DNA from 2 places in the Pseudogemmobacter sp. TB195 genome. Region 2 is predicted to be linked to the other one. Evidence: riboswitches for the same ligand, from Rfam matches in the RefSeq annotation. Region 2 holds a riboswitch; the other holds the start of a gene.
What was found. A riboswitch is a leader RNA that binds a small molecule or an ion and turns the genes downstream of it on or off. The one in region 2 is predicted to bind S-adenosylmethionine.
Positions count from the first base shown of each region.

Region 1: another riboswitch for S-adenosylmethionine. It lies ahead of metZ (O-succinylhomoserine sulfhydrylase); the one in region 2 lies ahead of AC4FS3_RS08845 (hypothetical protein).

Region 1 is NZ_JBZEGG010000003.1:66,213-81,159, reverse strand. It holds gene AC4FS3_RS04685 (hypothetical protein) at 56-190, shown strand; gene AC4FS3_RS04680 (hypothetical protein) at 180-1,826, shown strand; gene AC4FS3_RS04675 (site-specific tyrosine recombinase XerD) at 1,831-2,817, shown strand; gene ctaD (cytochrome c oxidase subunit I) at 3,045-4,715, shown strand; gene AC4FS3_RS04665 (DUF2244 domain-containing protein) at 4,854-5,366, shown strand; gene AC4FS3_RS04660 (GatB/YqeY domain-containing protein) at 5,407-5,868, opposite strand; gene carA (glutamine-hydrolyzing carbamoyl-phosphate synthase small subunit) at 6,064-7,221, shown strand; gene AC4FS3_RS04650 (glycosyltransferase) at 7,328-9,388, shown strand; gene AC4FS3_RS04645 (GntR family transcriptional regulator) at 9,437-10,072, opposite strand; gene AC4FS3_RS04640 (pyrimidine 5'-nucleotidase) at 10,278-10,928, shown strand; gene AC4FS3_RS04635 (hypothetical protein) at 11,116-11,361, shown strand; gene AC4FS3_RS04630 (UbiH/UbiF family hydroxylase) at 11,491-12,705, shown strand; SAM riboswitch at 12,734-12,812, shown strand; gene metZ (O-succinylhomoserine sulfhydrylase) at 12,870-14,048, shown strand; gene folE2 (GTP cyclohydrolase FolE2) at 14,252-14,947, shown strand, end outside.
Region 2 is NZ_JBZEGG010000007.1:37,129-52,075, reverse strand. It holds partial or broken gene AC4FS3_RS08920 (SMP-30/gluconolactonase/LRE family protein) at 16-216, shown strand; gene AC4FS3_RS08915 (hypothetical protein) at 266-406, shown strand; gene AC4FS3_RS08910 (SMP-30/gluconolactonase/LRE family protein) at 420-731, shown strand; partial or broken gene AC4FS3_RS08905 (2-dehydro-3-deoxygalactonokinase) at 1,282-1,698, shown strand; gene AC4FS3_RS08900 (beta/alpha barrel domain-containing protein) at 1,764-2,051, shown strand; partial or broken gene AC4FS3_RS08895 (2-dehydro-3-deoxy-6-phosphogalactonate aldolase) at 2,062-2,301, shown strand; gene AC4FS3_RS08890 (LuxR family transcriptional regulator) at 2,551-3,255, shown strand; gene AC4FS3_RS08885 (acyl-homoserine-lactone synthase) at 3,427-4,176, shown strand; gene AC4FS3_RS08880 (hypothetical protein) at 4,310-4,657, shown strand; gene AC4FS3_RS08875 (sugar transferase) at 4,734-5,342, opposite strand; gene AC4FS3_RS08870 (FAD/NAD(P)-binding protein) at 5,737-7,134, shown strand; gene cysW (sulfate ABC transporter permease subunit CysW) at 7,160-8,026, opposite strand; gene cysT (sulfate ABC transporter permease subunit CysT) at 8,023-8,871, opposite strand; gene AC4FS3_RS08855 (sulfate ABC transporter substrate-binding protein) at 8,879-9,859, opposite strand; gene AC4FS3_RS08850 (sulfate/molybdate ABC transporter ATP-binding protein) at 9,865-10,977, opposite strand; SAM riboswitch at 11,375-11,452, shown strand; gene AC4FS3_RS08845 (hypothetical protein) at 11,476-11,793, shown strand; gene AC4FS3_RS08840 (LysR substrate-binding domain-containing protein) at 11,805-12,713, opposite strand; gene AC4FS3_RS08835 (RNA polymerase sigma factor) at 13,002-13,670, shown strand; gene AC4FS3_RS08830 (hypothetical protein) at 13,667-14,674, shown strand; gene AC4FS3_RS08825 (hypothetical protein) at 14,759-14,947, opposite strand, start outside.

The sequences.
Region 1 (14,947 bases), on a different contig from region 2:
GAATTACCTGTCCGCGAGGCAGCGCTGAGACAGGCGAATACAAAGGGACTGGTTTATGGGGCGGATTATCAAGGCATTGCTGGTTCTGGCGATTCTCGGCTTTGCGGCGCTGGCCGCCTATGCCTATCTCGTCGATATGACACCGACACCGGCCGAAGTGACAAAACCTGTGGTGCTGGATGCGAGTTGATCGCTTTTGCGCGCTGCTGCCGCGGGCGATTTCCCGATCCGCGCCGCATCCCGGCGCCGGGGGGGCGCTGCGCCGGCTGATGGCGTCGGGGGTAGTTGGCCTCGCCTGCAGCATGGGCGGCGCTCCGGCTTTTGCGGCCGGTGATGATCCGCTCTCGGCGATCGACTGGCTGTCGCAATCGGTCAGCACGCCGGGCGCAGGCAAAGCGGGCAAGCTTCCCGGTCCGGTCAAGACCATCGAGCCACCGGTGACCAGCGAAGGCGCGCTGCCGGTGACGGTGTCCTCGACCTCGCTCGATATCCCGTCGCCCGATTCCGTCGGGCTGATTTCACCATCGGTCTCGGGCCTGCCGCGCAATCTCTGGGGCGCGGGGCTCTCGGATGAGATTGCCCGCGCCGTGATCCGCGACCGGATGGAAAGCCTGCCGGCGCTGCGCCAGCTTTTCCTGACCATGTTGCTGGCCGAGGCCGATCCGCCGATTGACGCCGGCAATGACGGGCGCCTTCTTCTGGCCCGGATCGACAAGCTTTTGCAGATCGGCGCGCTGGAACAGGCGGCGGCGCTGATCGACATTGCGGGGGATGGGACGCCCGATCTGTTCCGCCGCGCTTTCGACATCGCGATCCTGACCGGGCGCGAGGACAAGGCCTGCGAGAGGATGCAAAAGGCCCCGGGGCTGGCCCCGACGCTGCCGGCCCATGTCTTTTGCCTCGCGCGTGGCGGGGAATGGGATGCAGCCGCGCTGACCCTGACCAGCGCCGATGCGCTTGGCGATGTCGACAAGGCGCAGAGCGCGCTTTTGTCGCGTTTTCTCGACCCCGACCTGTTCGAGGCCGATACTGTGCCCCCGCCGCCAAGCCCGGTGACACCGCTGGACTGGAAGCTTTACGAAGCGATTGGCGAGACCATTCCCACCGGGCGGATGCCCATCGCATTCGCCTATGCCGAGATCGGGCCGCAATCGGGCTGGAAGGCCCAGATCGAGGCCGCCGAGCGGCTGACCCGCGCCGGCACCATCGCGCCCAATGTCTTGCTTGGGCTCTATACCGAACGCGACGCGGCAGCGTCGGGCGGGGTCTGGGACCGGGTCGATGCGTTCCAGGCCTTCGATGCAGCGATGCAGTCGAAAGACAAGACCCGGATTGCGGCGGCATTGCCGCCGGTCTGGGCGAGGATGCAGGAAGCCGAGCTCGAAGTGCCTTTCGCCTCGCTTTACGGGCCGGCGCTTGCCGCGCTGGATCTGCCGCCGGATGTCGCGCGGATCGCCTTCCGCATCGGATTGCTGTCGCCGCAATACGAGACCATCGCCAGCGCGCATAAGGCGCTGGACGAGACCGAGATCTTCCTGACAGGGCTGGCGCTTGGCGATATTGCCGGGCTGCGCGCGCCGGACATGATGGGCCGCGCCATCGCCCCGGCCTTCCTGACGCCGGAACTCTCGGATGAGGCGCGTATGCTGCTGGAAGGGATGCGGCTCGGCGAGGCGATTTTGCTGGCAATCGAAGACATCCAGCGCGGCGTTGACGGAAATGTCTCGGGGGTAACGCGCGGGCTGTCGCTGTTGCGCAAGGTGAAACTGGAGAATGTCGCCCGCCGCACCGCGCTGGAACTGATGATCCTCGAGCGGCGGGGCTGAGCCGATGGCAGGCCCGACAGCTGGCGCAAAAGGGATGAAGCCACCGGTCAATCCGGCCTGGCGCTGGATCTCGACCTTTCTCGATGCGATCGCAGCCGAAGCAGGCGCGGCACGCAATACCAGCCTTGCCTATGGCCGCGACCTTAAGGATTTCGCCGAATGGGTCGCGGCCGGGGGTCATGATATCGCGACGCTCGACCGTATGACCATCGAGGCCTATCTGGTCCATTGTGACGCCCAGGGGCTTTCGGCCGCGACACGCGCGCGACGGCTCTCTTCGATTCGCCAGCTTTACCGCTTCGCCTTTGAGGAAGGCTGGCGCGAGGATAATCCCGGGCTGCGGATTTCCGGCCCCGGCAAATCGAAAAGCCTGCCGAAGACGCTTTCGGTCGAAGAGATCACCCGGCTGCTGGATGCCGCAGCCGGACATGGCCGCACACCGGCAGACCGGCTGCGCAATACTGCGCTGATGGAGCTGCTTTATGCCACCGGAATGCGGGTGAGCGAGCTGGTGACCCTTCCCCAGGCGGCAGTGCGCGGCAATCCGGCGATGATCCTGGTCCGCGGCAAGGGCGACAAGGAACGGATGGTGCCGCTCTCGCCGCCGGCGCGCGCGGCTGTTGCGGACTGGCTGACCGCGCTGGATGCGCGCGAGGCCGCACAGAAAGCCGCAGGCCAGCCGGTATCGAAATACCTCTTCCCGGGGAGTGGTGCGGACGGGCATATGACCCGGCAGAGCTTTTTCGTACTGATCAAGGCGATGGCGGTTGCCGCCGGCATCTCACCGGTAAAGGTGACCCCGCATGTGCTGCGCCACGCTTTCGCGACGCATCTGCTGGCAGGTGGTGCCGATCTGCGGGTCATCCAGACCCTTCTCGGTCATGCCGATCTTGGCACCACCGAGATCTATACCCATGTGCTGGAAGATGAGCTGAAGGACCTCGTGTTCAATCATCATCCGCTGGCGAAACTGCCGGGAAAACCGGGCTGAGCCGCCGCAGCCAGCCGCCATCGCCCCCCGACAGAGGCGCTGAAACCCGGCACTTCAGTGTGTTCGTGCCACAGGCCGGGCCCTGCCCCCTGGCGAATTTGATCCTGATCAATTCATCGTTGCGGCCCTTCGCCGCGCCCGCTAAACACGGATCAGCAAGGGAATGAGGCCCCAGCCACAGGCGTAAGCCCGGGCGTGGGGCCGAAGTGCAATAGCGGGAGACGCCTATGGCGGATGCAGCCATCCACGGGCATGACCATGACAAGCGCGGATTTTTTGTCCGCTGGTTCATGTCCACCAACCACAAAGATATCGGGATTCTCTATCTGTTCACGGCGGCAATCGTCGGGCTGATCTCGGTCATCTTCACCGTCTATATGCGGATGGAGCTGATGGAGCCGGGCGTACAGTATATGTGCGCCGAAGGAATGCGTCTGACCGCAGCGGCGCCCGGAGAATGTACTCCGAACGGCCATCTGTGGAACGTGACCGTCACCGCGCATGGCATCCTGATGATGTTCTTCGTGGTGATTCCGGCTTTGTTCGGCGGTTTCGGCAACTATTTCATGCCGCTGCAGATCGGCGCGCCGGATATGGCGTTCCCGCGCATGAACAACCTCTCTTACTGGCTCTATGTTGCAGGGACCGCGCTGGCCGTGGCCTCGCTCTTTGCGCCGGGCGGTGACGGGCAGCCGGGATCGGGCGTGGGCTGGGTGCTTTACCCGCCGCTCTCGGAAAAAGAAGCCGGTTTCTCGATGGATCTGGCGATCTTCGCGGTTCACCTTTCGGGGGCGTCCTCGATCGTGGGCTCGATCAATATCATCACCACCTTCCTCAATATGCGCGCGCCTGGCATGACCATGCATAAGGTGCCGCTGTTCGCCTGGTCGGTCTTTGTGACCGCCTGGCTGATCCTGCTCGCTTTGCCGGTTCTGGCCGGTGCGATCACCATGCTCTTGACCGACCGGAACTTCGGCACCTCGTTCTTCGTGCCCGAAGGCGGCGGCGACCCGATCCTCTACCAGCATATCCTGTGGTTCTTCGGCCATCCGGAAGTCTATATCATCGTGCTGCCGGCCTTCGGCGTCATCTCCCAGGTGGTTGCGACCTTCTCGAAAAAGCCGGTCTTCGGATATCTGCCGATGGTCTATGCGATGGTCGGGATCGGTGTTCTGGGCTTCGTCGTCTGGGCTCACCACATGTATACCGTCGGCATGTCGCTGTCGCAGCAGAGCTACTTCATGATGGCGACCATGATCATCGCGGTGCCCACCGGCATCAAAGTGTTCAGCTGGATCGCGACCATGTGGGGCGGCTCGGTCGAGTTCAAGACGCCGATGCTCTTCGCCTTCGGCTTCCTCTTCCTCTTCACCGTCGGCGGTGTGACCGGTGTGGTCCTGTCGCAGGCGCCGCTGGACCGTGGCTACCATGACACCTATTACGTCGTGGCCCATTTCCACTATGTGATGAGCCTTGGTGCCGTGTTCGGGATCTTCGCTGCCGTCTATTTCTGGATCGGCAAGATGTCGGGTCGGCAATACCCGGAATTCGCAGGCAAACTGCATTTCTGGGCGATGTTCATCGGCGCGAACCTGACCTTCTTCCCGCAGCACTTCCTTGGCCGTCAGGGCATGCCGCGCCGCTATATCGACTACCCGGTGCAGTTCGAATACTGGAACTACATCTCGTCGATCGGTGCGTTCATCTCGTTTGCTTCGTTCCTCTTCTTCATCGGCATCGTGTTCTACACCCTGCTTGCAGGCCGCCGCGTGACCGAGAACAACTACTGGAACGAATATGCCGACACGCTGGAATGGACCCTGCCCTGCCCGCCGCCGGAGCATACGTTCGAAACGCTTCCCAAGCGTGAGGACTGGGACCGTTCGCACAGCCACTGAGCTGATGTGACACTCCTGAATCTGAAACGGCCCCGGAGATATCTCCGGGGCCGTTTCATTTCGGACCTTTGCCTTTGGCGGCGACGCGGTTTATGCGACAGATCAGACGATCAGGCATAAGTTAAGTTCGGATCCACCATGCCCTATCACTGGTCGCGGCCCGCAGACGGGCCGGAACATCTGCACCTGGTGCCCTATTCCGCGCTGAGCCGGCCGGGCTTTGCCTGGTTCATCGGCGCCACTGCCCTGCTGGTCGCCCTGCCCCTGCTTTCTGTAATTGCGACGCCGGTCTTCTGGGGGCTGCTGCCATTTCTTCTGATCACACTGACGATGATCTGGCTGGCGCTGAAACGGTCCTGGAGCGACCGTAGTATCACCGAAGATCTGCAGCTGAGCCGCGACCATATCAGCCTCACCCGGCGCGGCCCGCGTGGCCGGCTGCAAAGCTGGGAGGCCAATCCCTATTGGGTCAGCGTGCATCTCTTTCCAAATGAGGGGGAACACAGCGGGCCGGTGCCGGATTACCTGACCCTGCGCGGCGGAGAGCGCGAGGTTGAGCTCGGCGCTTTCCTCACCCCCGAAGAACGCCGCCGGCTGGCGCAGGAGCTGCGCGAGGCACTGGCCCGCACCAGAGCTGCCGGCCGGGTCTGACCGACCGGGCCCGGGCCTGGCTCCGACCCTGAACCTGGCCTCAGGCCAGCTTTGCGCGGATCGTGGCGCCGACCTGCGCGAAATCCATCTGGCCGGTGTATTTCTCTTTCAGCTCCGCCATCACCCGGCCCATATCGCGGATCGAGGTGGCGCCAAGCGCGGCGATGGTCTGGTCGATCACCGCCGCCGCCTCTTCAGGCTCCATCTGGCGCGGCAGGAATTCCGAGATCACCTTCACCTCGGCCAGTTCCTTTTCTGCCAGTTCCAGCCGGCCGCCTTCCTCATAGATGCGGGCGGATTCCTGGCGCTGTTTCACCAGCTTGCCCAGGAGAGCCAGCAATTCACTGTCGGCGACCCCATCGTCGCCACGCCCCTCGCCGCGCGCTGCAATGTCCCGATCCTTGATCGCGGCATTGATCAGCCTCAGCGTCGAGGTCCGCGCAGAATCGCGGGCCTTCATCGCCTCTTTCATCGCCTCATTCAGGCTGTTACGCAGGCTCATCGCGGGGCTCCTCTTCGGTCCGGTGTCTAACCTGCCATGCGGCGCCGATTCCGGCAAGTCACCACCTCTGAACCAAGACACTGATTTTTCACAACAATATCAAAACCCCCAAAGCCTTGACCCTGCCCTGGCAGAGGCATAGGTTGCGCCCGTTTAGCCAGCATACCAGAATCCCCTCACGCTCCGGAGCCAATCATGCCGCATGCAGCACCCCGTCCTACTGCCTGTCTTGTGCTGGCGGATGGCACGCTCTTTTATGGCTACGGCTTTGGCGCGACCGGCGAGACGGTGGCCGAACTCGTGTTCAACACCGCGATGACCGGGTACCAGGAGATCATCACCGATCCTTCCTATGCGGGCCAGGTCGTGACCTTCACCTTTCCCCATATCGGCAATACCGGCATCACGCCGGAGGATGACGAGACCGTGGCCCCGGCGGCGGCGGGGATGGTGGTGAAATGGGATCCGACCGAGCCCTCGAACTGGCGCGCGACCGGCGATCTGCAATCCTGGCTGGCAAAAATCGGCCGCATCGGCATCGGCGGCATCGACACCCGCCGCCTGACCCGCGCCATTCGCCAGCAAGGCGCCCCGCATGTGGCCCTCGCCCATGACCCGGAAGGCAGGTTCGACGTCGGGGCGCTGGTGGCGAAGGCCCGCGCCTGGAAAGGTCTTGTCGGCCTCGATCTGGCAAAAGACGTGACCTGTCCGCAAAGCTATACCTGGGATGAGAAACGCTGGGCCTGGCCCGAGGGCTATACCAAACGCACGGCTCCCGGCCCGAAAGTCGTCGCCGTCGATTTCGGTGCGAAGAAAAACATCCTGCGCTGTCTCGCCTCGACCGGCTGCGAGGTCGTGGTGCTGCCGGCCTCGGCCACGGCCGAAGATGTTCTGGCGCATAAGCCGGATGGCGTGTTCCTGTCGAACGGCCCTGGCGACCCGGCTGCGACCGGCGAATATGCTGTGCCGATGATCAAAGGCGTTCTTGAGAAAGACCTGCCGGTCTTTGGCATCTGCCTCGGCCATCAGATGCTGGCGCTGGCGCTTGGAGCCCAGACCCGCAAGATGAACCATGGTCACCACGGCGCCAACCATCCGGTCAAGGATCTGACGACGGGTAAGGTCGAGATCACCTCGATGAATCATGGCTTTACCGTCGATGCCGATACCCTGCCCGAAGGCGTGATCGAGACACATGTCTCGCTGTTCGACGGCACCAATTGCGGTATCGCCATCAAGGATCGCCCGGTGTTTTCGGTGCAATACCACCCCGAAGCCAGCCCCGGCCCGCAAGACAGCTACTATCTCTTCGAGCGTTTCGCCGCCGAGATGAATGCACGCCGCCCCCTCTGAAGATGCAGGCTCAGTGTTTTTTGAATCAGTCCAGTCAGGCTTAATTGCCCGTTAACCGATCCTTGCGCAATCTCGGGCCCGGAAGTGACCCGGGATGCGCAAGGCGATGACAGTTCGGCATTTGATCAGTATCGGTGGCGCCTCCGCCTTCGGCCCGGGGGTGGAAGCTGCGGCCTGGCTGAAATCGCGGTGGAAAGATCCCCTGCGCCGGTCCCCCCTGGTCGACCTGTCGCGGCACCTGCCTGACCAGAGCCAGTCTCACCAGGAACGACCTTACCAGGCTCTGCCTTCACAGGACAGCGCGCCCGCTGGCGCCGCCACCAGATGTCCTGCAGAGGGGCCGGATTCTTTCGCGATTTCACTGCTGCGCCATGGGCTGATCCGGCCCGAACAGCCCGGCTCTGCGGCATCGGCGCGGCTCCAGCCCGCGTCAGGCGACGGCTTTCATCCCCATGGCACCCTGGCCGAAGATGATCTCCTCGCGGCAGCCCGCGACCATTTCGGTGCGCCTTTTGTCGATCCGCTCTCCCCCCCGCCCGAAGCGGCCGCGATTGACCGGCTCGGGCCTGGTTTCTGTCAGCGGCATGGCATTCTGCCCTTACGGCGCGCCGGGGCGGTGACGGTGGTGGCGACCTCGCGGCCCGAGGCTTTCGCCCGGCTGCGCCCGGTGATCGAGGCACAGATCGGCCCGGTGCTGATGGCGCTGGCGCCAGCCGCGCGCATCGCCCGGGCGCTCACGCTGGTGCGCGGCGCACAGATCGCCCATGCCGCCGAGACCAGGGTGTCGGCCGATCTCTCCTGCCGCGACTGGGGCGGGATCGGGCTCAGGCTGATCGCCGCCGCAATGGCGGCCTCCCTTCTGGCAAGCGTCGCGAATTTCCCGATCAGCACCGGGCTTGCGCTGTTGTTTCTGGCGCTTGGCTCGATGGTGCTGTCGACGCTGTTGAAACTGGTCTGCGCGATCGCCACCCTGCGTCAGCTCCCCGCGCCCCCGCCCCGCCTGGCGACCGGACCGCTGCCCCGGGTCTCGGTCCTCGTTGCGCTCTACCGCGAAAGCGACATCGCGCCGCGTCTCGTGCGGCGGCTGTCCCGGCTCGATTATCCCCGCGACCTGCTTGAAGTGGTGCTCGCGGTCGAGGCGGAAGACCATTCGACCCGCGCCGCTCTGGAAAACGCCGGACTGCCGGCCTGGATGCGGATCGTTGTGGTCCCGCCGGGCCGGGTTAAGACAAAGCCGCGCGCGCTGAATGTGGCGCTTGACCACTGCCATGGCACGATTATCGGCGTCTATGATGCCGAGGATGCGCCCGAAGCCGATCAGATCCGCCGCGTTGTCGACCATTTTCGCCAGAGCGATTCGGGTCTCGCCTGCCTTCAGGGGGTGCTGGACTATTACAACCCGGCGACCAACTGGATCGCGCGCATGTTCACCATCGAATATGCCGCCTGGTTCCGGCTTATTCTGCCTGGCGTGGCGCGGCTCGGGCTCATGGTGCCGCTCGGGGGAACAACGTTGTTTTTCCGCCGTGACGTGCTGGAAGAGCTTGGCGCCTGGGATTCGCATAATGTCACCGAGGATGCCGATCTCGGCATCCGCCTGGCGCGCGCCGGCTACCGCACCGGCCTGTTGTCAACGGTCACCCGCGAAGAGGCGAATTGCCGCCCCTTCCCCTGGATCAAACAGCGCTCGCGCTGGATCAAGGGCCATATGATGACCTGGATCGTCCATATGCGCAGCCCGTGCAGCCTCTGGCGCGAGGTCGGAACCCGCGCCTTCCTTGGCTTTCAGGTGATGTTCCTCTGCGCCGCGCTGCAAACCCTGCTTGCGCCGCTGCTCTGGAGCTTCTGGATCATCGCCTTCGGCCTCACACATCCCCTGGCCGAGGCCCTGCCCCCCGGCCTCACCTGGGCAATGCTGGGGGCTTTCCTGTTTTCGGCTGCGGTCGATTTCACCCTGGGCTGGCTGGCGCTGAAACAGGCCGGGCACAGGATCTCGAAATTCTGGGTCTTCACCCTGCATTTCTACCAGCCACTCGCGACCTTCGCCGGCCTCAAGGCGCTGTGGGAGCTGATCAGCCGCCCCTTCTACTGGGACAAGACCAGCCACGGGATCTTTGACACTGTCGAAGCGGCAGGCACATCGGGGCGAAAAAAGCCCGTTGGCTGAAGACCCCGCATTGCGACATCAGCTTTCCCGGCCCGCCGGGCTCCCGGCTCAGCGCAGTTTCAGCTCGCCCGCCTCAACCCTCAGCCGCGTCTCGAAGGCCCGGCTGATATGGGTTTTCAAAGCCGTCCAGGCGCTGTTTTCGTCACGCGCCGCAATCGCCGTCACAATCGCCTCATGTTCCGTAAGGGCAACCCCGTCCCGCCCTTCGGCGGCGAAAGAGGTCTGCGCCATTAAAGCCATCGAACGGTGCAGAAGATCCAGTTGCTGCACCAGAAACCGGTTATGGCTGGCAAGATGGATCTGCCGGTGAAAGCGCTTATTCGCCCGGCTGAGCGCCGCCGGATCACCGCCAAGCAGCGCGCGGTCATCGGCAACCATGCTTTGCAGCACGCGAATCTCTTCTTCAGTCGCGTGCCGCGCCGCCAGCCGTGCGGCAAGACCTTCGAGTTCCGTCCTGACCGCGTAAAGCTCTGCCAGCTGATTATGGTCCAGCGTCGCCACGATCAGGCTGCGCCCGTCGCGTTTCAGCATCGATTGCGTCTCAAGCCGCTGCAACGCCTCGCGCACCGGGGTCCGCGAGACCCCGAATCGCTCGGCAAGCTCGCTTTCGACCAGCCGCTCGCCAGGGCGGAATTCTCGCGCTTCGATCGCTTCAAGGATCAGCGTATAGGCGTCTTTCTGCACTGGACCCGCTCCTGTTCGCGCATCATCGCGGCGCTATGACGACGCCCCGGGGCCAGCACAGCCGACCAGAAAGCGCGCGCCCCGCAACCCTGGCCGGGAACCCTAGAGGCGGGAACGGCGGCAGGCAAGCCCGCCTGGTCCCGAAGCGCTGCGGCTGCGCGCAAGTTCCGGCTGCATCCCACTCGCGTCCATGCTAAGAAAGCCCATGCCAAAAGAAGCTTTCAACAATATCAGCACCTGGGTCTTTGACCTCGACAACACGCTTTACCCCGCCGGGGCCTGCCTCTTTCCCCAGATCGAGCGCAAGATGACCGATTGGGTGATGCGCAATCTTGGCCTTGACGAGGCCAGCGCCAATGCGCTGCGCCATGGGTACTGGCAGGAGTATGGCACCACGCTTGCCGGCCTGATGTCCGGCCATGATATTGATCCGTCAGACTTTCTGGCCTTCGTGCATGATATCGACTTCTCGGGCCTGAGCCGCGACAATGCCCTTGCCCGCCGGATCGCCGCTCTGCCCGGGCGGCGCATCGTTTTCACCAATGCCGACACGCTTTATGCCACCCGCGTGCTGGAGCGGCGCGGGCTTTCAGGCCTGTTCGACGCGATCTATGGCATTGAAGAAGCAGGATATTTGCCGAAACCGCGCCGCGATGCCTTTGACTGTATCGTCCGGCTTGATGGGTTCGACCCCGGCCGAGGCGCGATGTTCGAGGATGATCCGCGCAACCTGCTGGAGCCGCACCGGATGGGGATGGCCACGGTTCTGGTCGCCCCCGAGCCGCTGGTTGAGGACCACATCCACCACAATACCGGCGATCTGCGTGACTTCCTCGACAGGCTTGCGGCCGGCTGAACGCGGCCCGGAGGAGCAGACGGGACGCGAGGCAGATTGCCGCAGTGCGACACCACGCCCCGCCCCTCCGGCCTTTCCCGCGGATGAAGGCCCGATAAAAATGCGGTATGTCCCAATCAGTCATTGAAGATACGGCTTTCGCCCCCTCCCTGTCCGGGGCGGCCAGAGCCGTCAGAGGGATCCCGCCATGTCCGACAGTCTCACCCTTACCTCCCGCCCGGCACGCCGCAGCCTTATCAGCCGTATCCCGCTGATCGGCCGGATCGCCCGCGAGATTGACCAGGATGTGAATAATTTCTTCTGGCTCCTGCCGGTCGTCATCCTTGGCCTCGTGCTTGGCATCAACTTCTGGGGTATGGCGGCGCTTACGATGCTGGCACTGGTACTGGTGCCGGTGGTCTTCGCCTTTTTCATCGCCATTTCCTGGCCCTGATGCGCCCCCTTTAGCCGCCCGCCCGGGCGGCATCCTGTCCACTGGCCTCTCTGTCCACTGGCCCCTCGCGGGCCAAAGGCGTAGACTGGGAGCCGAAGCAGCCAGAAGGCCACAGGGGATGAAACCGGCATGAAACGCGCGGAAACCGGAATCCTGATCTCGGGCGGCGGTATTGCCGGGCTGACGGCGGCTGCAGCTTTTGGGTCGGCCGGGTTCGAGGTGATCTGCGTCGATCCCGCGCCGCCGCCGCAATCCGAGGCGGCAAGTGATGCCGATCTGCGCAGTACCGCCTTTTTGCAGCCCTCGGTTTCAGTGCTGGAAGAGGCCGGGATCTGGCAGCATCTTGCCCCCCATGCGGCGGCATTGCAGGTGATGCGGATCGTCGATGCCGGAAAGGCAGATGCGGGCTGCACGAATGCGACGGCCCGCATCATCCGCGATTTCGACGCGACTGAGATTTCCGACCAGCCCTTCGCCTGGAACCTGCCGAACTGGCTTTTGCGCCGCGAGATCGCCGCGCGGCTGGCCGAGCTCCCGAATGTGACCTTCCGCGCGGGGATTGGCACAAAAGGCCTGATGACCCGCGACAGTGAGGCGCTGGTCACGCTGAGCGACGGATCCCAGGTCGCGGCGCGGCTGTTGATCGCGGCGGACGGGCGGCATTCTGCGATGCGTGAGGCGCTGAATATTCCGGTCAAAACCATTCGTTACGGGCAAAAGGCGCTGGTGTTTTCGGTCACCCATGACCTGCCGCATGACAATGTCTCGACCGAGGTGCATCGCTCGGGCGGGCCGTTCACGATGGTGCCGCTGCCCGATCGCGACGGGCGCCATGCGTCTTCGGTTGTGTGGATGGAACAGGGGCCCGAGGCCATGCGGCTTGTCGCCCTGCCCGAGGCAGAGTTCGAGACCGAGATGAATGCACGCTCCTGCGGTATTCTGGGCGGGATGCAACTGGCGACAAGACGCCTTGTCTGGCCGATCATCAGCCAGGTGGCGCAGCGGCTTTCGGGACAGCGCAGCGTGTTGATGGCCGAAGCCGCGCATGTGGTGCCGCCCATTGGCGCGCAGGGGCTGAATATGTCGCTGAAAGATCTGAGGGTGCTGCTGGATCTTGTTAAAGGATCTGGCGGCGATCCGGGGGTGCAGAACGTCCTGGATGCCTATCACCGGGCGCGGCACGGCGATATCACGCTGCGGGTGGGCGGCATCGACATGCTCAACCGCGCCTCGATGGCTGGCGCACCGGCGCTGCGCGCCCTGCGCAGCGGTATGCTCGGGATGCTCTATGCGCTGCCGCCGGTGCGGCAGGGTCTGATGCGCGCCGGGCTGGGTGTGTCGTGACGGTTGACCCTGGCCCAAGCGAGGCGTAAGCAAGGCGCGTGGCGATTTGTTGACCGGATTGCGGGCCACGTTAAATAAGCCGCTAAAGAGGTGACGGGACGTCTTCGCCCTGCCGCGCTTTCCGGTCATTGGATTAGCTTATGGCCCGGGAGCCTTGTGCTGCGATGACGAACTGGAAGACACGCACCAAACTTGTCCATGAAGGCAGCCGCCGCAGCCAGTACGGCGAGATGGCCGAGGCGATTTTCCTGACGCAGGGCTTCGCCTATCCCGATGCCGAAACCGCCGAGGCGCGGTTCATCAAATCGGGTGCGGATGAATTCATTTATGCGCGCTACGGCAACCCCACCACACGGATGTTCGAAGAGCGGATTGCGGGGCTTGAGGGCACCGAAGACGCTTTCGCAACCGCCTCCGGCATGGCAGCGGTCAATGGCGCGCTGACCGCGCTGCTCAGGGCCGGGGATCATGTGGTCTCGGCCAAAGCGCTGTTTGGGTCGTGCCTTTACATCCTTGAAGACGTGCTGACGCGTTACGGGGTGAAGGTCACTTTCGTCGACGGCACCGATCTGGCGGCCTGGGAGGCCGCCGTGACGCCGGAGACGAAGGCCGTCTTCTTCGAGAGCATGGCGAACCCGACACTTGATATCGTTGATGTCAAAGGGGTCGCCGAGATTGCGCATAGTCACGGCGCGCTGGTGATTTGCGACAATGTGTTCGCGACGCCGATTTTTTCGCGCGCCGTCGATCTGGGCGCCGATGTAGTGATCTATTCGACCACCAAACATATCGACGGCCAGGGCCGCGCGCTTGGCGGCGTGATCTGTGGGTCGGGCGACTATATCCAGAAGGTCGTGCAGCCCTATATGAAACACACCGGCGGCGCGATGAGCCCGTTCACCTCCTGGATCATGCTCAACGGTATGGCGACGCTGGATCTGCGCTGCCGGGCGATGGCGGCTTCGGCGCTGGAGATTGCGACCTACCTGGAAGGCCATGACAAGATTGAAAAAGTGCTGTTTCCGGGCCTGAAATCGCATCCGCAATATGATCTCGCCATGGCGCAGATGGGAACCGGCGGCACGATTGTGAGTTTTGTGGTCAAGGGCGGCAAAGAGGGTGCCTTCCGGCTGCAAAACGCGCTGGAAATCCCGAAGATCTCGAACAATCTCGGCGATGCGAAATCGATTACTACGCATCCCGCGACCACCACGCATCAGCGGCTTTCCGATGAGCAGAAAGTGAGCCTCGGGATCGCGCCGGGGCTGATCCGGTACTCGGTCGGGCTGGAAGATGCGGGCGATCTGATCGCCGATCTTGATCAGGCGCTGGCACTGGTGTGAGCCACTGGCGGCGGGGGCCAGCCCCCCGCCCCTCCGAAGTATTTCGGACAGGAGGAAGGCAGCAGCGTTTCGAGCTTGCTTTCGCGGCGCCAGTGCCTATCTCATAGGCGTCCCGGCGATTTATCATTCCGCTGGTTCATCCGGAAATTGACGGCCCGATGCCCCCGGGAAGGAGGCGCGGCCGGAACCGAAAGGATCTTCCCATGACACGCCATGACAGGATTACCGACCGCGCGCCCTCGCGCGAGGAGGCCGCGGCCGCGCTTTTGACTTTGCGTCGCTGGGCAGAGGAGGCGGGCGAAGAAGAGATCGCAGGGCTTGACCCTTCGATTGGCAACCTGCTGCCCGATCTGTCCTATCCCGCATTGCGCCGCGCCTATCCCGAGGATTTCGCGGTTGACCAGGCCTATCGCGCCACGCTTCCTGATCTGCAAAACGGGCCATCGAGCCTGATCGTCGGCGCGAAGACGCAGATCCAGCACGTGGGGATCTCGAATTTCCGCCTGCCGATCCGGTTCCGGACCCGCGAGGCCGGAGAGGTGATGCTGGAAACCAGCGTGACCGGAACGGTGAGCCTGGAGGCAGAGAAAAAAGGCATCAATATGAGCCGCATCATGCGCTCATTCTACGCCCATGCAGAAGAACAGTTCAGTTTCGAGGTGATCGAAGCCGCGCTGGAGGATTACCGCCGCGATCTCGACAGTTTCGATGCACGGATCCAGATGCGGTTCTCTTTCCCGGTGAAAGTGGAGAGCCTGCGATCGGGGCTGTCGGGCTGGCAATATTACGATTTCGCACTGGAACTGGTTGATCTGAATGGGGAACGTATCAAGATCATGCATCTTGATTATGTCTATTCCTCGACCTGCCCCTGTTCGCTGGAATTGTCAGAACATGCG
Region 2 (14,947 bases):
CTTTGACACCCATCCTTGCGAGCTGGGCGAGGGCGCTTTCTGGTACCCAAACGTAAACAATTCTTCTGGTTCGATATTCTGAATCGTCGCCAGCTGACTCCGGGGTGCGACTGGCAGTTCCACCGCATGGTCTCGGCGGCGGGACAGATCAACAGCTCGAGGCTCATGAACGCCAGCGGGCGCGGGCTTTTTAGGCTCGACCTGGACACCGGCACCACAGAAATGCTGGTCGCAGTCGAGACTGACCGGCACGACACGAGATCGAATGACGGGCTGGGTCGATCTGCCGTTATTACCGCGACCAGGCACACAGCTGTTCGCCCGTATCCCGATCCCCAATGCGATTTGTTTCGCGCCTGACGGGCGGCTTGCCTGTTTCGCCGACACTGCGCTTGCGCTGGCCTGAGCGCAGCCGCTGAATGCCGGCAGCTGGCAAATGGAAGAGCCCGCGTTTTCCTCGACCTGAACGTCGGGGGCTGAACCTCGTTGGTGCGGTCACCGACAGTGAGGGCGGCATCTGGATTGCGAAATGGGGCGCGGGCGCCATGATGCACTACACGCCAGAGGGATGCCGCAGCCATCATATTGCGGTTGGCGCCCAACTCGCCTCATGCCCGTCCTTTGGCGGTGCCGATCTGGGTGACCGGCTGGTTTCCGCCGCGCGAGAGAGCATCAGGGCCTGCCCTGGCTGGTCCGCCCCAGGGTCAATGGCCTGGCAGAGCCGGCAGTGATCCGGAAAAGAGTTCGGAGATTTTCGACCTCCTTCCCGATGTCCGTCCGGTCAACCCGGTGCGGCTGCGCGGGGCAAAGTTCTCGGCGAAGTTCCTGACCATCGGGCGAGGGTGCAGAATCTGCGGATGGAGGGCGTCGCACACCTTGGGTGCTGGGGTTCCAGACGCTGCCCCCGATCCTGGCGAAAGGCTTTATGTCGGCGCCCTGGTGGGAGGGCGCGGTTCACGCCTGAGGGGCACGAGATCCGCGTTGATGCCAATGAAGGCGGCAATCTCATTGATGGTAGCAATGACGGCATTTACCACTGCATATTGTATAACGAAGACAATGTGCGCAGAATGTGGTCTTCACACTATGTCTCGAAGACGGGCATGTGGGCTGTCGCGGGCGATGCGCCGAACTGTGATCCTGGGGCCTAAGAGACGCGGCGACTGCGGTAAGCCACGCGCATCACGGATAGTTCTGCCTTGATGACAGCGGCGAAACGTGGGGCCGCCGGCGTCATGATGCGGCGGATCACAGCTGCCGGGAAATTAAAGCAAATGGGTACGGGTCGAAGGAGGGCAGATCCCTGGCCCGAGCATCTGCATCACCGGTGAGGCAGTTCCTGCCCTGCGCCAGAATTTGATCCTCGGGCGGCTGGTTGTGCCGGGCGAGGGCTCAGAGGCGGCTTTCCTGCGCAGGGACGGGGCCGCGAAATCCCAGGGCGCGCCGATGGCACGGGCCTTCTCGGCCCGCAGCCTCGCTCTGATGGGGCGGCACACGCCGGAAGAAATCGCTGATTACCTCTCGGGGCTGCTCATCGGCGATGAGATCGGGGCCGGGCTGGAAGCCATAGCTGAGAGAACAAGGGTAACCCTGATCGGACGCGGCGTTCAGGCGGGGCGCTATGCCAGCGCCTTCGTGGCGTTCGGGGTGACAACGGCGGTTGCACCCGAAAGTATGAACCGGCGCGGGCTTTTTTAAATTGCGAAACGCGGACGGCTGATCTGATCTTAGAGTTTGCAACGGCGCTGAAGGCCTGTCTGCTGGTGGCTATCCTGCGGGGCATCCGCCCGGAAGAGGCGCTGGCCCATGTTGGTGAACTGGTCGGGGCTGGCTTTACCCTGATCGAGGTGCCGCTGAACTCGCCCGCGGCGCTGGAGAGCATCGCCGCGCGGAGTGCAGCTTTCGGAACCCGCGTGATCATCGGGGGCCCGCACCGTGCTGGCCGCCACCGATCTCGAGGCTGTGGCAAAGCCCGACGGCAGGCTGATCGCCGCCAGAAATCTCGCTCCTGGCGTGTAGGCTGCAACCCGCGCGGCCAGTCCGGTCTGTGAACCCGGCGTCGCAACCCCGACCGAAGCCTTTGCCGCCATCCATGCCGGGGCGCATTCCCTCAGGCTTTTTCCCGCCGGGATCATCCCTGCGGTTGCCATCAAGGCGCTCCGGGCGGTGATCGCGGCCTCGGTGCCGATGCTGACGGTGGGAGGAATCCCGCCCGCGACCATGGACGCTATTTTGCCGCTGGGGTGCATGGTTCTGGCCTTGGGTCGGTGCTGTACCGCCCGGGGCAAGGCGCGGCCTTGACCGGCAGGCAGGCGCGCGACTATATCGCCGCATTGTCAGGCTGATCAGATTCGGGTGCTCCTTTGCTCACTTTGATCGGGACCCGAGTCGTCAGCCATGTTTCAGAGACTATGACCGGTCGACCGGTCTGCTCTGCCACAATTTGGAAACATTACACGTGAGAGCCTCTTTTAGGCTTGCGTTAACAGGTTTGAGGGCGCAACCCTTCAACTTGTACGGCTGTCTTACTCTGAACCGGGAAAAGGGATCATGACGGAGCTCATCGACCTGAGCGAGGTTGCCGGCCAGGCCGGTAAATTCGACTGCTTCCTCGAACAGGTGCGGGATCGCTTTGGATTCGATCATGTGGCCTATCTGGGGTCAAACCCGGTTGCCGGCACAATGCATGGCTATGTCACCTATCCAGAAGAGTGGAAGCGCCATTATACTCAACAGGCCTATCACCTGATTGACCCGACCCTGCGAATCGCGCAGCGCAGCATCGCACCGATCGACTGGTCGCGGATCGAGCAAAGCGAGAATTTTCGCGTTGTTTTCTGTGCCGCCCGGGAATTCGGGATTTCGGACCGTGGGGTAACGATCCCGGTGCGCGGGCCTTTCGGTGATACCGGAATGCTCAGCGTGACGCGCGACACCGACGATCATGAATGGCATTCGATGATCGCCGAGCATATCGGAGATCTGCAATCGATCGCCGTTCATATGCATGACGCGGTGATGAATTCCGATGCGTTTTCCAATGTCCTGCGCCGCACGCCGCTGTCTTCGCGTGAGGTAGAGATTTTGCAATGGACCGCTGCGGGCAAGACCCAGCAGGACATCGCAGACATTCTGAATATTTCGCATCGTACCGTTGAAGTGCATCTGCGCTCGGCGCGCGAGAAGCTTTTTTCGCTGACCACAGCCCAGGCCATTGCCAGGGCAATTGCACAACATCTGATCTATCCGATCTGATACAGCACGGGGCGCGACCCCATTGACCGCCAGGGCAGGAGCCCGTGGCGGAGCATGCCGTTTTTCCGGCGGGAAAAAGCAGAAAAAATCTTCATAAGTACGGGATTCCCCGAGTATCGGGCGGCACAACCAGTGGTTAACGTCTGAGGACATGTGACAATGGGGGTTGCCATGATCATCGTAATCGACGCCGTAAACAAACATCTGTTTGAAGATGTTCTTGACGATATGTACCGGCTGCGTGCCCGGGTTTTCAGTGACCGTCTGGGTTGGGACGTGAGCATCGAACAAGGGCGCGAAATCGATCGCTTTGATCATCTCGACCCGCTCTATCTCGTTGGGCTGGATACCGAAGGCGAGGTCATCTCCTGCGTCCGTCTGCTTCAGACGACCGGCCCGCATATGCTGTCAGATGTGTTCAGCGAGATCCTCGATGGCGAGGCACCGCTGCGGTCATCCAGGATCTGGGAATCGACCCGATTCTGCGTTGATACGGCCCGGCTGTCCCGGGACGGGGCCGATACCACGGTTTCGCGTGCCACGTGCGAGCTGATGGTCGCGACGCTGGAAACCTGCCGGAATGCAGGTATCTCGGACATCATCACGGTGATCGATCCGGTGATGAACCGGGTGCTCAAGCGCTCGGACAATGCGCCTTATGACTATGTCGGCACCGTCAAGCCGATGGGCAAGGTTTCGGCTCTGGCCGCCCTGCTCGATTGTACGGATGAGCGGATCGACCGGGTTCGCAATTTCGCGGCTCTGCATGAAAATGTGGTGCTGAGTGATGCGGCGGCACTGGAGCTCAGGCCAGTGACTGCCCAACACGGGCTGAAAAACAGAGAGGTGACAGTGCTCCCCGGTCAAACCGGCTCTGCTGCCTTCAGCCCGGTGATCGGCCTGGGTCACGTTCCAGGGTGATCGGCGACGGTCACCGCTGGAATCCCTGTCCCGGTGGTGACCGTAACCCTTTCTGCACCTTGTGCAGGTGAATGCAATCGACCCCCCCCGCCGACAGCGCGAAGGGGCACGGACGGAAACAGGAGGTCAGGCGATGGCTGTAATCGCAATAGTGGCCGGTGGCGTTATTGGGTTGATAAATGGGCTGATTGGCCTTGTGACAGGGCTGGGTTTTGGTGCGGCTCTGCTGGTCTGGATCGTCGCGGGCAGTCTGTCTGCGCTGCTGATCTTCCGTCAGTTTCTGACGGGCGAGGCTGGCAATCGCCCCGACCGGCAAATGGATGCGGTCTATGACGATCTTCTGTCGCTTGGCGAAGACGAGATCCGCCGCGCGTCACTGGCGGTAACAGATGCTTCCAGCATGTCACGACTGGTCAGGATCTATGCCGAGCGTGACGCACAGATTGCTTCGGCGCGTGAGTATCGGCGGGTCAATCGTTGAACCAGCCAGGCTGGCCGTATGCGCGGCCGGCCAGTCCTTCTGAAAGGACTGCCTGACTGAAACGCAGCGAAGGTGTTCAGTTCCTGCGCCGAAAGATCCTTGCTGCCGATTGCAGCACCAGCTTGCCGTCGGTGCAGGCGCCGGCACAGCGAACATAGGCCAGCGAAAGGGCCATCCGTTCGCTTTCGCTCAGATTTTGACCGGCGGGGTGAAATGCATCCGGAGTGACAATCCCCGGGCGTACCGCAAACAGCCGGTTATCGGGTTTTTCCCGCCGGTCCGTGGCCGCGACCGCAACCGCACGCGGACCGATAAAGGACATGTCCCCGCGCAGCACATTCAGCACCTGTGGCAGAAGATTGAGCCCGGTTGACAGCAGAACCGCGCCAAGCGGCGTCAGATGGCCTGCATCCGCTGCATTGGCGTGCAACAGATCCGCCGCCGAAAGGTCCCCCCGGATCACGCGAAAGCGGTATTGCCGGAAGACGCGCCCGTTCATGCCGAGACAGCTCAGTCGCATCAGGGCAGGGCCGCCGGACCCCAGTCGGATCGCAACGGCGATCATCAGCATCATTGGCAGTGTGATGGGCAAAGTGATCAAAGCGAGTGCGAAGTCGCACAGGCGCTTTAGCCCCCTGCGGTTTGGGAAATCTGCAACCCCGAAAGGGGATTCGCTCGAGGACATGAATGATTCTCGCCGGGTGACTCTGTGAATTTTATTTCAGACAATAGATGATGACTAATTCCACATTGGAAGAATTGCAATTTATATGACAGTCCTCGCTGGAAACAGTTTTTTCCTGGTTGACGGGTTTTTGGAAGATTGCACCCGGATTTCGGGCGCTTCACCGCTCTGCACCTGCGTCAGCCGCTTTCTGAACAGGCAGGATCAGCGGCAGAGAATTTGCACTCTGTTCCGTCTGGGGAAATGATGAACTTTCTGTTTGCAAGTGACATCTTGGAACAATATTCCGGTTTTGGCTGGTAATCTGGAACCGAAATGGTGCTGTATGGTTGCCGTTGCTACCTCACCCAGGGCTGGCCAGTTGATCATGACGCCAACACAAGACGGACCCGATATGAGCTATACCGCTGCGACCCGAGCCGAACCCTTCGCGCGCGAGGAAGGCTGGCGTGATGTGCTGGTGATCGGCGGCGGCGCGAGCGGTGTGCTTTTTGCCGCAAATCTGTTGCGCCAGAACACCGATCTCAGGGTCACGGTGGTCGAGGGTCGCCATCTTCTGGGCTGTGGAATCGCCTATTCGACCAGTGATCCAGACCATCTGCTCAACACCCGCGTCCATAATATGAGCGCCTTTCCCGATGAGTCGGATCATTTTCTGCACTGGCTCGAGAGTAATGCACCGGGCCGTCACGACAGCGAGAGCTTTGTCGGACGCGCCACCTATGGCAGCTATCTGTCCTGCCTGCTGACGCCCTGGACGGCGTCGGGGCGGCTGGTCTGTATCAAGGCCGATTGTCTCGGGATCAGCGAGCGCGAGGGCGGCGTGAAGGCCGAGCTTGACGACGGGCGGCAGCTGAAAGGCGCCTATGCGGTGCTTGCGACCGGGCATGTGGTCCCGAAGGAAGACCCGTCCGGGCTGATCTCGGGCGCCTGGTCGGTCAATACGCCGCCGGGTGACGGCGCGCCGGTTCTGATCATCGGCACCGGGCTTTCGATGGTGGATCAGGTGCTTTCGCTGGAACGGGCCGGGCATCAGGGCCAGATCATCGCGATCTCGCGGCGCGGGCTTTTGCCGCGGTCCCACGGGCCGGGGGCGGCGCTGAAGATCGCCGCCGAAACAGTGCCTCTGGGGGCTCCGGTCAGCCGGCTGCTGGCATGGCTGCGCGGTCTGGTGGCCGATGCCGACGCCGAAGGTGGCACCTGGCGGTCTGCGGTCGACGGGATCCGGCCTTATGTCAGCCTGATCTGGCAGAATATGGATCTGGACCAGCGCCGGCGTTTCCTGCGCCATGCCGCCACCTGGTGGGAGGTGCATCGCCACCGCATCCCGCCGGCTTCCGCCGCGCGGCTTGAGGCTGCGACGCAAACGGGGCGGCTGAAGATTGAGCGGGCCGCCTTTATCCGTGCCGAAGCGGCGGCGGGCGATTCGCAGGACGAGGTGGTGACAGCCGTGATCCAGCCGCGCGGTGCGGCCGACCCGGCGCGGCTTGAGGTGGGGCGGATCATTGATTGCCGCGGCATCCGCAATGACCCGGAAAAGAACGCCTCGCCATTGATGGCAGGGCTTCTGGCGGATGGGGCGGCGCGCGTCGATCCTTTGCGCATCGGATTCGAGGTATCCCCTGAGGCGCGGCTGATCGGGCGGGATGGCGCGGCCTCTGACCGGCTTTTCGCACTTGGTCCGGTTTCGCGCGCCATGTTCTGGGAGATCACCGCGATCCCCGACATCCGCGTGCAGGCCGGCCAGATGGCGCGCTATATCGCGGCAAAGGAAAACGCTGCCGCCCGCTGAGACCGGGGGCTGACCGGCAGACCGGTCAGTCGCGCCGGTTGTGGGAATCGAGGAAGGTCTTGGCGATCAGGGCGATGATGGCGATCATCGTCAGGGTCGAGGCCGCCGCAAAAGCTGCCACGGACGTGTTCATCTCATTGTACAGAAGCTCGATCTGCAATGGCAGCGTATTGGTTTGCCCGGCCACCCGGCCCGAAACGACCGAGACACCGCCGAACTCGCCCACCGCGCGCGCGGCACACAGAACCGCGCCATAAAGCAGCGCCCAGCGGATCCCCGGCAAGGTGACATAGCGGAAGACCTGCCAGCCTTTTGCACCCAGTGTCACGGCTGCTTCTTCCTGTTCCGAGCCTTTCGCCAGCATCAGAGGCAGTACCTCGCGCGCGACAAAGGGGGCGGTGACGAAAAGGGTGACCAGCACGATCCCCGGCAGGGCGAAAAGCACGGTGATGTCATGTTCGCGCAGGAAGGGGCCGAGGAAACCCTGGCGGCCGTAAAGCAGCAGATAGCAGATACCCGCAATGATCGGCGAGATCGAGAAGGGAATCTCGACAATGGTCATCAAAAGCCCGCGTCCCGGAAAGCGGAAACGCGCAATAGCCCAGGCGACCGCGATGCCGAAAGCAACGTTGATCGGCACCACGATGACGGTGACGATCACCGTCAGCCAGATCGCATGCAGCGTGTCGGGCGTGGTGATCGCGGCCCAATAGCCGCCAACCCCGGCCGCGAAAGCACGCCAGAAGATATAGACCAGGGGGGCTGCGATAAGGAATGCGGTGCTGACCAGCGCCAGCGCGATCAGCGCCCGCGCCGTCCGGCGTTCGCCCGCATTGGCGGCACGGCGGCCTGCTTCGATCTGGTCATGGGCGCTCATCGGGGTCACACTCATTTGCCACCCTCGCGGTAGCGCGCGGCGCGGATCTGGAACAGGTTTGAGATCAGCAGCAGCAACAATGCGAAGACCAGCAGGATCAGCGCAATCACTGAGGCGCCGCGATAATCATATTCCTGCAAGCGGATGAAGGCGAGGAGCGAGGCGATCTCGGTCTTGCCGGGCAGGTTGCCCGCGATAAAGACGACCGCGCCAAATTCCCCCATGGATCGCGCCATCGACACCGTACAGCCCCCAAGCCAGGCCGGGAGGATCGCAGGCAGGATCACCTGTGAAAAGGTCTGCCAGGGTGTGGCGCCCAGGGTCTTTGCGGCTTCTTCCAGCGCGGGGTCGAGGTCTTCCAGCACCGGCTGAACCGCGCGCACCACGAAGGGCACCGAGGTGAAGGTCATCGCGATGATGATCCCGGGCAGCGCATAGACGACCTGAATGCCCATGGCCTCCAGCGGGCCACCAAACCAGCCGGTCGAGGCAAAAAGCGAGGTCAGCGCGAGGCCCGCCACGGCGGTGGGCAATGCGAAGGGAATATCCATCATCGCATCAAGGAAAGCGCGGCCGCGAAATTCGTAACGCGTCAGCACCCAGGCCATCAACAGCCCGTAAAATGCGTTAATCACCGTCGCAACCGCCGCCGCCATCACCGTGACCCGCAACGCGTCGAGCGTGCGGGCCGAGGTGAGAATGCGCACGAACCTGTCCCAGCCGATCCCGGCGCCCGAAATCACAAGGGCGATGATCGGGATCAGGATGATCACGCTGACATAAAGAAGCGTGGTGCCGAGGCTCAGTGCGAACCCCGGCAGAACACGCTTTGGCCTGATGCGGACAGAAGCGACGGTCATGGACAGATCAGTTCTCGAAAACCTGGTCGAGAATGCCGCCCTCGTCGAAATGCCTGGCCTTGATCTCGGCCCAGCCACCCAGCACGTCGACGGTCAGCAGTTTGACCTCGGGGAATTGTGCCGCAACTTCAGCCGCCACATCCTTGTCGGTGACGCGGAAGTTCTGCTCGGCCAGTACGCGCTGCGCTTCGGGGGTGTAGAGCCAGTTCAGATAGGCGGTCGCAACCTCGACGGTGCCGTTCTTTTCAGCGTTTTCCTTGACCAGCGCGACCGGGAAGGCCGCGAACAGGCTGGTGCCGGGGGTCACACGCTCAAGGCCCGGATACTGGGTAACGATGCCGGCGGTTTCGGCCTCGAAGGTGATCAGCACATCGCCGATATTGCGCTCGGCAAAGGTCTGGCTGGATGCGCGCGCACCGGTATCGAAGACCGGAACGTTGGACAGAAGCTTCTTCACGAAGTCATTGGCCTTGGCCTCATCGCCGCCATTGGCTTCCAGCGCGAAAGCATAGGCCGCGAGATAGGTGTAGCGGGCATTGCCCGAGGTGCGGGGATTGGCAAAGACCGGCTGCACATCGTCGCGGACCAGATCGCTCCAGTCCTTGATGCCTTTCGGATTGCCTTCGCGCACCACGAAAGCGGGCAGCGAATAATAGGGCGAGGCGCCATTCGGGAAGGCATTGCGCCAGTCGGCATCGACCAGACCGCCATCGACCAGCACGTCGATATCAGTCTCCTGGTTGAAGGTCACGACATCGGCGTTCAGACCTTCAAGGATCGCGCGGGCCTGGGCAGACGATCCGCCATGGCTCTGATCGACGGTGACATCGCGGCCGGTGGTTTCCTTCCAGGTCTTGGCAAAGACCGGGTTCAGCGCCTCGAACAATTCGCGGCCGATATCATAGCTGACATTGAGGATCTTGTCCTGAGCCAGCGCCGGAGCGGCTGCCAGAACCACAACCGCCGCAGCGGTGCGCAGCGAAGAGATCAGGTTCATTTCTGTTTCTCCTTAAGGGGAATTTCTTTGATTTCAGAGGATTGCCCTGCCTGGCCGCGCTGGCCGGGAGGCGTTTCGGTAAAAATGGTGCCGGTCTCGACCCTCAGCGTGACGCTTTGCCCTGCCGAGAGGTTCGGGGCCGCGCGGCGCAGGATTTCGACCGCAATGTCCTGGCCTTCGGGCCCCGTCAGCACCGGGCGCAGCAGGGCGCCGGTTGAAGTGACCTGCTTCACACGCCACAGCCCGGCAGGGTCGGGCACCGGCGTCAGATCGGCGGGGCGCACGAACAGCGTGGCAGAACCGTCGGGCAAAGCGCGGCGTTCAAGCCGGGCGGTATCGATCCCGGGCGCCGTCGCGCGGCCTGCAGCAATCCGCACCGGCAATTCGATGGTTGCCCCCATGAACCGTGCCACGAAAGGCGAGGCGGGGTGGTCGTGGATCTGGTCGGCGGTGCCGATCTGTTCGATCCGGCCTTCGCCCATGATCACCACCCGGTCGGCGAGCTCGAAGGCCTCGTCCTGGTCATGGGTGACGAAAATCGTCGTGGTCTCTGATGCATCATGCACAGACCGCAGCCAGGACCGCAGATCGCGGCGCACGGCGGCATCCAGCGCGCCGAACGGCTCGTCAAGAAGCAGGACGCGGGGGTCAATCGCCAGCGCCCGGCCAAGCGCGACACGCTGGCGTTGCCCACCCGAGAGCTGGCCGGGAAGCCGGTCTGCCAGATGCGGGATCTGCAGGAATTGCAGGAGTTCGGTGACCTTACGCGCAATCACCGCCTTGCCCGGGCGTTCGGCCCTGGGCCGGACCGTCATCCCGAAGGCGATATTGTCGCGCACCGACATATGCGGGAACAGCGCGTAGTGCTGAAAGACGAAACCGATGCGGCGGTCGCGGGCAGCGATCGACAGCCAGTCGGCACCATCGACCTCAAGCCGGCCGGAATCGGGCCAGTCGAGACCCGCGATGATGCGCAACAGCGTGGTCTTGCCCGAGCCCGACGGGCCGAGCAGGGCGATCAGCTCTTTATCCTCGACCGCGATATCGATGCCTTTCAGCACCTCATTGCGGCCAAAGCTTTTGCGCAGCTGGGCGATTTCAATGGCCATTGCCGACTCCGGTTTCAGCACCCCTGATTGCACCGGGCCGCGCCACTAAGCAAGGAACGCCAGGGCGGGAAACCGGCAAGTGAAGAGAATGGTTTTCTCCCGCAGGCGGGGTTATGGGGTAGGGAAGCACCGGTTTGTTCCCATTTCGCCAATATTGCCCCGACCGCAGCCCGCCGGGCCACGATGGCGTTCTTTTATGCAAGGGCGGGGCAGGGAAGGGCATCATACTCGACCATTATTGTCGTTATTTGATAGCGGCTTCGACAGGCTGGCACAAGATCACAGTTCGGCCAGAAACCACCTTCTGTTTTCACAATCCGGCAGAGTGAGAGAATTTCATTCTCCCGTCCCTTGGCCACCTGACTTGACCAGAGCGCCTTTGGGATGCTAGCGACCCCACAGACGACGCGCCGATTTGAAGCTCAGATTGCGGGCGCGAAAAAAATGCAGCTAAAGCGGAGGCGCCTCTGGCCCTTCGGTAACCTGAAGGAGGGGCCCATGGCCAAAACCGCCACTGCGTGCGATTTCGCGATCCCTGTCGACTCGATCAACAGCCTGCGCGCCAGTTTCCCCGGCATCTCATTGATTTTCGAGATCGACCTTGCGGTCGAGGATTGCTGGGACGGGCTGGAACATCTTGCCGGTGAATTCCGCCGGGCGGGGGCGCGGCTGCGGCTTTTGCGCGCAACGCAAAGCGGGGTGATTTCCTGTACCGTGGTCGATGGCGGCAGCGATCTGAGCCAGCTTGCTCAAAGCGTTGCATCGGCGCGGGGGGTCTCGGTCTCGGGCTGGACGACCCGGATCCAATACGACTGATCCGCCCCGGTTCAGCCACTGTGCCAGGGATTGAGGCTTTCACGAAAATTCGCGGCGATGGCGGTGTAGCTTTGTCTGCGCGGCGCGTCACGGCGCCAGACCATGGTGAGATTGCGCGTCAGCACCGCCCCGGACAGCGGGCGGGCGACCACAAGCTGTTCGCGCAAAACCTCGGACCGGATATAAAGCGCGGGCAGAAGCGAGATCCCCATCCCCGCCGCGACCATCTGGCGCAAAGTATCCAGGGTGGTGCCCTCGTAATCGCGGGCAAGCCGCGCCCCGGCCCAGCTGCACAGCCGCGTCGCCGCGCGTCTGAGCGCCGGCCCGCCGTCAAAACCCAGCACGGTCTCGCCCGCCAGATCGGCGGGGGCGATCTCACTTTGTCCGGCGAGGCGGTGATCGGCCGGGATCACCGCAAGCAGCGGTTCGGTGATCAGGGGCGCCTGTTCCACATCCTCGCGCCGCAGGTCCTCGCCCAGCAAGATGACATCGAACGTGCCCTCAAGCAGCTGACGGATCAGGGTTTCCGTTCGCTCCTCGCGCACATTCACCCGCATTTCGGGCCAGGCGGCGCGCAGGCCTGGCATCGCGACCGAAAGCACATAGGCCCCCACCGTCTGCACCACCCCGATCCGGAGCGAGGCCTGGGGCGCATCGGGATCGCCTCTGCGCGCGACCTCGCGGATATCCTCGATACTGTCGATCACCTCGCGCGCGCGCCGCGCCACATCGCGGCCGACGGGCGTCAGGCTGACACGGGCACGGCTGCGCTCGACCAGCTGCGCGCCAAGGCGCTCCTCCAGCGCCCGCAGCTGCATCGACAGCGTTGGTTGCGCCACATTGCACAGCTCGGCGGCGCGGCTGAAATTCAGCTGGTCCGCGACGGCGACAAGGTATCGGAGCTGTTGGAGCGTGGGCATCGCCGAAGTTTAGGGCCGGGCGGGCCGGCTGGCAATCAGCCAGACAGGGCGGGCCATTCTGACGAATTTGTGACCCGCCCGCCCCAGGATCCTGCGGGTCACAGGCGTCTTTGCTCTGACGGCAGGACTCTCACATGCCGGGGCTGCAACTATGTCGCGGAGCCGCCAATGACCATGGCGCTTTCCTTTACGGCAAGGACAGAGCCGCGGGGAACCCCGCCGGCTCCTGGTTGCGTTTGGCCGAAAAATAGTGCTGTTCTCGCGGCGTATACGGTTGCGAAGCGTAGAATGATGCGTCACGGCGAGAGGTCTTTGCCCCAAAGCGAGGCCGCAAGCGACAGGGCCGTTCAGGTCCAGGCTGGCGAAACAGGGGTCGGCGAGAGCCGGGCCGCGACACTTGCTGCCGGTATGGATGCACGAGCGCCGGGATCTGACACGATAACAGGAACCGATCCCCTGGTCGAAAGGGCGCGGGCCGGTGATGCCGGTGCTTTCGAGCTGCTTTTGTCGCGCCATTACACTTTTATCTTCCGCGTCGCCTGCCGCTGGACCGGCAATCGCGCCGATGCTGAGGATGTGACGCAGACCATCTGCATGCGGCTTGCCACGACGATCCGCAGCTTTGACGGCCGCGCTTCGTTCCAGGGCTGGCTTTACCGGGTGACGCTCAATGCGGTGCGCGACCAGCAGCGTGCCAGCGCAAGGCGGGGCCGTCTGGTGGCGGCGGCGTCGCTTCTGACCGATGATTTCAACAAGGGTGATCAGGAGGCTGCGCTGCATGTCGCCGATATCTGGCGAGCAGTGCGGGCCTTGCCCGAAAAACAACGCGATGCGATCCTGCTGGTACATGGAGAAGGCCTTGCCCAGGCAGAAGCCGCCCGCATTATGGGCTGCAAAGAGGTGACGGTGTCCTGGCATATCCACCAGGCCCGCAAAGCACTGAGGGGGGTATTGTGACCAGCTGCCGCGACCCCCGTGATACGGCCCCGACCGATCCGCTGGACCGTCTGGCGGATCTGGCCTTGCCTGATCCCGATCCGGCGCTGATGCGGGCCGATATCGCCCGCGCGCGCGAGCGCTTTGTCACCGCCGGCCTCTCGCCTGCCGCGCCGGAGCCGTCACGGATCGCACGCTGGCTCTCGCCCCGGCGGCTCGGGATAGCGGGGTCTGCGGCGACGGCAAGTGTGATGGGGGTCTTTCTTCTGCTGCCCCAGGCACAGCTGCCATTGGCGCAGATGCCGGATGGGTCAGACCGCAAGACTGTGGCGACCGAGGGCGTGGCGCCGGAGGATGCGCATTCCGTGGCTGAAACCGATATGGCGCAGGAGGCTCAGCCCGCGCCCGCGCCACCATCGGTTGCGTCCAGATCCGCGGCCACCGCACCGCGGGATGTGACGATCCCCGCAGCGCCGCTGCCTGAGCCGGATTTCCCGCCCCTTGCCGCTGCGCCGCCCGCAGGCGGAGGCGGAAGCGCTGGTTCGGCCGGGCCGGCTTACGAAACCGCATCGGAAGCGATTGCCAGTGCCGCGCCGGTGGCGCCCTCTAAAACCCTGCCGCGTCTTGGGGCGAAGCCGCGCCATAAGCCAGGTGATGCGTCGCTCGTGGATCTGGCACTTCCACCGGAAGAAGAGGACTTCTCCGGTTCGCTCAGCTTTTCACTGTCCGGAGATCAGGACGGGCTTTACCTCGACCGCGAGGAAGGCCGGCTTGCGATTCCGGTCTGGGAAACGGCGCCGGGCATGACGATCCAGATGACCGATGTCTATCTCTTGCCTGCACGGCGCGGCTTCCCGCAGATTCTGATGATGAAGGGGCAGCTGGGCGATCAGCAACCCTGGCAGATCTTCCGGGTCAGCGAGGATGCCGTGACCTTTGACAAGGTGATCACCGATCTGGTCAAACCGGCGCGCAGTCCTGGTCAGGTGGAGGCGATCCTCAACCGCCTGCCACCGCCCGACTGAGCACAGGCCCCATCACAAGGGGCCTGAGAGCCCGAGACTTCGGGCCAGACAGGGCCGGGGCCCCAACGGGGATGGATCTAAGCGTCAGTGAAACAGGGTGCGGGTTCTGGCCGACCTGGTCACTTTTGCAGAGCCAGGCAGCGAGACGCCGCTGCGGCGCAGAAGCGGAAAGCGCGGCTTGCGCGGCGGCGCCTGGTTGCGGATCGTTTTGTTGAGACGCTCCTCCAGAAGCGCCTGAAGATCTGCTTCAATGGCACTGGTAAAATCAGGTTT